2 regions of the Rossellomorea sp. FM04394 genome follow, and region 1 is predicted to be linked to the other one. Evidence: riboswitches for the same ligand, from Rfam matches in the RefSeq annotation. Region 1 holds a riboswitch; the other holds the start of a gene.
What was found. A riboswitch is a leader RNA that binds a small molecule or an ion and turns the genes downstream of it on or off. The one in region 1 is predicted to bind thiamine pyrophosphate.
Positions count from the first base shown of each region.

Region 1 (3,348 bases):
TCCTTCCCTCCTTTACTGATTAAGGGCATCGTAATCTCTTTGGTCAGCACGTCTTACCAAACTGGTTACCCCCGTTTTCTCCAAAGCCTTAACAAGATAAAAGGCTCCTATGCCTGCTATCAAGATGGAACCTATTAATCTGGCACCAATAAAAAGTGATAAATTCCACAGAACGAGGTCTCCCATGTATCCTTTTAAATAGTCCATCAGGATTGATCCAATTGCAGAGCCCACTGCTGCTGTACAAATGATGAAGACATCATGACGTTTATAGCGGGTGATAAGGAAAATGAACTCTGCAAACAATCCTTGAATCAGACCGAATAGGAGTACCTCGAGGCCCCATTCACTTCCCATGAGAAATTCCCCTGAAGATGCTGCAATCTCTGCCAGAAGTGCCACGCCAGGTTTCTGAATGATTAAAAAAGCCACGGTCGCCGCCATGAACCACATGCCATAGATCAGTTGATCAGCATGCAATCCAAATGGCTTTAACAGGTTGTAGACCGGTCCCCAAAGCTTATAAATGATTCCAAAACCTATGGAGATAACGACCGTTACTAAAATGTCCGTCAGCTTTAATTTAGACATGTATTCCACCTTCTTTACCAAGAGATGACTGAAACGGCCACTTCTCCAGAGTGTATGCCATTTCCCAAAACTGTAATTCATATATGCTGCTTAAAATAAAATTCTCCCTCATTCTTTCCTTATCTGTTACCGTCATCGTTTCAGCCAATCCATCCAGTCGATGGATCTGTTCTTCCACTAATTCCCGAAACCATTCTCCGCCATACGCAGCGATCCACTCCTGATAGATGGCATCCTCAGGTGTGGATGATTTCAAGCGTTCACCGATTTCATAATACAACCAGTAGCAAGGAAGTATTGCCGCCAGAATATCTGCGAGGCCTCCATACTGTGCGGAACGATACATATGCGACGTGTAGGCATAGGCAGTGGGAGAAGGTTTAAACTGCTGTTTTTCTTCTTCCGTAATCCCTAAACGGTTTGAGAAATTTTCATGAAGTGATAGCTCTGCTTCATTTGTCCCCACAGCGTGTGTTGCCATTCTCGATGTGGTATGTAAGTCTGTTGCCTTGGCTGCCCCAAGTGCCTGCACCTTTGAAAAGTGCGACAGGTAATAAGCATCTTGCAGAATGTAATATCTGAATTTTTCAAGGGGGAGCGTTCCATCGCCGATACCTTTAACGAAAGGATGTTGAAAGCTTGCTTCCCAAATTTCCTTCACTTCATTTCTTAAGTACGCTGTAAATGACATAGTATCTTTCTCCTTTTCCAGACGATCCGAAATAGGCAACAAAAAAGCCACTTTCCATTATGCATACAGCATACAGAAAGTGGCTTGAGATCAGAATGTTAGATTACGATTCTATGCGACCGTCAAACACCACTTCCCTACGCTGGTCTCAACCAGATCAGGTTCAAAGGGTCTTAAAGTCACACTTTAATCTCAGCCTTTAATAAGGCACCCCTAGTGGATCGTCCTATGAAATTTTGTATTCGATGCTATCGTACCACGATTCTTTTACTTGTCAACACCAAAAAGAGATCCTTTCATCATTTTCACATTTGTCCTTTCCAGTCAAAACCAATGATGGCAAAGGATTCCCCTTAATAAATTTAATTGAAATACTTTTTAGAATAAGGCTCTCATAAAGCAAAATTAAGCACTTATTAAAAATATATAAAAATACAAGAGATTGATTAAACATGTATAAACACTACATTAATAGCAGGGACGGACCTCCATGTTGGAGGTCCGTCCCTGCCCCATCATTTAAACCATCCTTTTTCTTTTGATTGAGTGATGGCTTCGATTCGATTTTTTACTTCAAGCTTGTCTAGAATGGTTGAGATGTAGTTTCGGACGGTACCCGTTTTGAGGCTGAGCTCATCGGCTATCTCCTTCGTGTTTTTCCCGTCGGCAACCAGCTCCAACACTTCTTTTTCTCGATCTGTGAGAGGGTTTTCTTCACCGTACACATCGTCCATGAGCTCCGGTGCATATATACGTTTACCGTCCATCACAAGACGGATCGAGTTCGCCAGTTCCTCACTTGGACTATCCTTTAACAAATAACCTTTCACCCCGCCTTTTAATGCACGTTGAAAATAACCGGACCTCGCGAAAGTTGTCAGTATGATCACTTTGCAATCTTTACCCTTTAATTCCTCTGCGGCTTCAAGACCGGTCTTTTTAGGCATTTCAATGTCCATGATACAAATATCCGGCTTCAGCTCGTGGACGAGGGCAATGGCTTCTTCTCCATTGTCGGCTTTCCCTACCACTTCCATATCATCCTCCAAGCTCAATAATGAGCCTAAAGCCCCTAGTAACATTCGCTGGTCTTCTGCAATCACAATTCGAATCATTCCATTCCCTCCCTGTCTGTCTGCTTAATTACTTTCGGCACTCTCATTATCAAAGTGGTTCCACTCTCGGAAAAAACGTCTAAGCTCCCATTCACAAATTCCAAGCGTTCTCTCATCCCGATTAGACCGCTGCCTTTAGATTGTGTGTAATCTCCCTCGATCCCCTTACCATCATCCTTCACTATGATGGTCATCTCTTTATCCGACTCTTCAATGATAAGCTCACAGTACGACGCCTTGCTGTGTTTGACAACATTTGTCACGGCTTCTTTTAGGCACATGCTCAAAATATTTTCCAGAAAGAGTGATGCCTGGGGCAGAATGATTTCATCGTCCATCACGAAATCAATTTCGGCTGCCTTTAATAGCTGTTTGATCCGGACGATTTCGTCTTTTAGCCGGATCCCCCTCATTTGTGAAACCATCGTCCTTACTTCACTTAAAGCGGTTCGTGCCGTTTGCTGAACATCCTTTAATTCATTCCGGGCCTGCTCTGGATCCTTGTACACCAATTTTCTGGCCAGATCGCTTTTCAGGCCGATGAGAGAAAGCTTTTGACCCAAAGTATCGTGCAGATCACGGGCAATCCTTTGGCGTTCTTCCTGCTTGACCAAGTCTGAAATACGTTTATTGGCATCCTCTAACTGATCTTCGAGCTGCACCTGTTTATTGCGATTATAAATATTAAAAGGTAACAGAATGACACTTATCCAAATGATCAGAATAAAAGGAAATTGGGATAGGAATAATTCATCCTGTATAACAAAATTATAATTAATCGATGCCGTCGTTAATACAAGGTGGATAATATAAAGGGTTAGAAATGCCACCCGGTTTTTTATATTCCCATTATAGTAGGCAATATAAAAAGCAAAATAGATAAAATTAAATTGAATGGTCATGGTAATGGATATGGCAATTAAAATCGACGTCCATAAATAAACCGGCCAA
Region 1 is NZ_CP168654.1:2,386,898-2,390,245, forward strand. It holds gene ACCB35_RS11915 (ECF transporter S component) at 13-591, opposite strand; gene tenA (thiaminase II) at 584-1,282, opposite strand; TPP riboswitch at 1,400-1,507, opposite strand; gene ACCB35_RS11925 (response regulator transcription factor) at 1,798-2,397, opposite strand; gene ACCB35_RS11930 (sensor histidine kinase) at 2,394-3,348, opposite strand, start outside.

Region 2 (3,348 bases), 1.0 Mb from region 1:
CCTGACAAAGGTTCAATGTACCGTCTTCAAAGTTTTCTAAGTTATAGGCAGACAATTCAATCTGGTTTGTGATCAACGGAAACGGCAAATAAGATTGGAGCATATTCCATTGATGGTCTTTAAAGTTTGATACTCCGAAATGCCGTACCTTTCCTTCTTCCTTCAACTGAGTGAAGGCTTCAGCCACTTCTTCTCCATTCATAAATGGATCTGGCCTGTGAATCAATAATAAATCGATGTAGTCCGTTTTCAGATTCTGCAGGGAGTTTTCAACAGATGCCAAAATATGCTTTTTACTCGTGTTGTAATGATGAGTTTTATGTTCCGGACGATTGTCGGAAGGCAGGACAATACCGCATTTCGTTACAATCTCCATTTTCTCACGTAAGGATGGCTGAAGGGCAAGGGCTTCACCAAATAAGGCTTCACACGTATATGAGCCATAAATATCTGCATGATCAAAAGTCGTGATTCCGTTTTCAAGATTGTGTTCAATGAGAGAAAGCGTATCTTCATTCGATTGATCCCAGTCTGCAAGTCTCCACAACCCATGAATGATTCTTGAGAATGATAGGTCTTCCGTCAATTGTATTCTTTGCATTGTTATAACCTCTTTTCATATGGTATGTAGATATTCTTTATAGTCATACTAAACGTATATTACTATGTTTGGAAAGGAATTAAAAATGATTGAACCTCTTCATGATCTATTATTGAACTGGAAGATCCATCCTTCCTCCATAGAGAACGTGGAAAGTCATCCGAATGTTTATAAGTTGAGGAGCCGGGAGAAGACATTTTATTTAAAAAAGAGATTGAACTCTTCAGTGGAGAAGCGGATGGAAGAGCTGCTCTTAACTTCTTTTTTATTAGAAAAGGGAATTACTGTTGAGAGGCCGATGTTAACTGTCTCACACCAGCCTTTTGTAAAGCAGTTTCAGGTTTTCTACTCCCTGTACCAAGCTCTGGAAGGACTGCCAGTACAATTCTATTCCTTTACTTCTCTGGAAGGGGTCGGAACGTATCTCTCACAACTCCATAGCAGGCTAAAACAATACACCTGTAAATACGAGGTGGAAGAATGGAAAGTAGAAACACATTTGAGAGAGTGGATAAGCGGACAGGATTCTAAAATGATAGAAAGGTGTGGCGAGGGGTTTCTTGGCAGGCTGAATGAATGGTCTTTCTCCTATAGAAAATTATCCCATCAACTCGTCCATAGCGACTGTCATCCCCGTAATATCCTCATGAAAGAAGGAAGGGTGACAGGGGTCATAGATTTCGAGAGGATACGAAAAGCACCCCGAATAGCAGATGTCTGTTACTTTCTTGCAGGGATGCTCAAAGACCAGGTCAAGCAAAGGGAGGATGAGCAATTTGAAAGTATCCATGCCTTTATGGAGGGCTATCAGTCCGATAGTACTTTAACTCAGGAAGAAAAGGGACTGATGCCATTCTTAGTCATTATCTTTCTTCTTCAATACACCTTTTATTACAATCAAAAAGGGTATTCACACGTTGTATCAACATACATCCCATTCATTAACAAGCTGGTGAAATCCGGTGTTTATGAACGGGCCTTTCAAATGTGAACCTATTTAAGAGGAAATGCTTGAATATCCACCTTTTCTGTGGCAAAGTAGGAAAGAAGATAACGTTTAATTTCATACTACAAGTGTAGGGGGACCGGTGTGGCCGGTTGAGATTGTATCCTGACAGATACTGACCCTTTGAACCTGAACTGGCTGATACCAGCGTAGGAAACATTCTCTTAAACATTACATGATCATGTTTAACGATGCGTCCCACGCTGAAGCTTGGGGCGCTTTTTGTTTTTGTGAGCTAAGTGCTCTAAGGTGTTTTACATTCATTCTCTCTACAAAGTGAAGAATAGAGAATAAACGTTACAACTACATACAAGGAAACTGAGGAGGAATTCAAGATGAAAAAATGGATGGTCATCATCTGTGCTGTCTTTCTTTTGACGGCCTGCAGCAGTGAAGGAAATACGGCAGATGAACAAAAGGACGGTCTAAAAAAGGTATCAGTCGTACTGGACTGGACCCCGAATACCAACCACACTGGATTATACGTTGCGAAAGAAAAAGGATACTTTAAAGAACAGGGGCTGGATGTTGATATCATCTTACCTGGAGAGGCAGGGGCAGATCAACTTGTTGCCTCGGGTAAATCGGAGTTTGGAGTGGGATATCAAGAGAGTGTCACACAAGCCAGGGTGCAGGATGTTCCCCTCGTATCTATCGCTGCTGTCATACAGCATAATACATCCGGGTTTGCTTCACCTAAGGATAAGGGTATAACGACTCCAAAGGATTTTGAAGGGAAAAGTTATGGGGGATGGGGATCACCTGTAGAAAAAGCCGTCATGACATCGATTATGAAACAAGAAAATGCCGATGTAGGGAAAGTGGATTTTGTAAACATGGGAGATACAGATTTCTTTACTGCCGTGAAAAGGGATGTTGACTTTGCGTGGATCTACTATGGATGGACAGGTATTGAGGCAGAGCTTCGCGGTGAGGAATTAAATATGATGTACGTAAAGGATTACTCTGAAAAACTGGATTATTACACCCCTGTTTTGACGACGAATGAAAAGATGATTAATAAGGACCCTGAAACGGTCAAAGCATTTTTATCAGCTTCTTCAAAAGGCTATGAGTTTGCCATCGACAATCCGGAAGAGGCTGGTGAGATCCTTTTAGATGCAGCTCCGGATCTTGATGAAGAGTTAGTCATGAAGAGTCAGGAATGGCTTGCTCCTAAATACAAGGATGACGCTGACAGATGGGGGGAGCAGAAGCTGGAGGTTTGGGAAAACTATGCTTCATGGATGTATGATAACGATTTATTAGATAAGGAACTGGACAGTAAAAAAGCATTCACAAACGAATTTTTACCAAAATAAGAGGTGAACAAAATGGGGAACGCACTCGTAAGCATACAAATTATTCCGAAGACGAAAAATGGTGAAGATGTCATTCCGTACGTCGATGAAGCCATTGCGATCATTGACAAATCAGGTGTCCGATATGAAGTTCATCCATTGGAAACGACGATGGAAGGGAATCTATCAGATTTATTTAAGGTGATTGAACAAATGAATGAGCGAATGATTGAAATGGGCAGTTCAAATGTCATTTCACAAATCAAGGTATTGTATCAGCCTGCCGGGATTGAAATGAATCAATTGACGGAGAAATATAAAGGATGAAGCCGTGGATATCGAAAGGATGGAGACCCTTCTTGGTCCTCATCCTTTTATTCGTCATTTGGGAAATCACCATCAGAGTATTCGAGGTACCGGCATGGCTAATGCCATCACCT
Region 2 is NZ_CP168654.1:1,357,671-1,361,018, forward strand. It holds gene ACCB35_RS06815 (aldo/keto reductase family oxidoreductase) at 1-601, opposite strand, end outside; gene ACCB35_RS06820 (phosphotransferase enzyme family protein) at 687-1,592, shown strand; TPP riboswitch at 1,670-1,780, shown strand; gene ACCB35_RS06825 (ABC transporter substrate-binding protein) at 1,943-2,929, shown strand; gene ACCB35_RS06830 (thiamine-binding protein) at 2,942-3,235, shown strand; gene ACCB35_RS06835 (ABC transporter permease) at 3,232-3,348, shown strand, end outside.
Region 2: another riboswitch for thiamine pyrophosphate. It lies ahead of ACCB35_RS06825 (ABC transporter substrate-binding protein); the one in region 1 lies ahead of tenA (thiaminase II).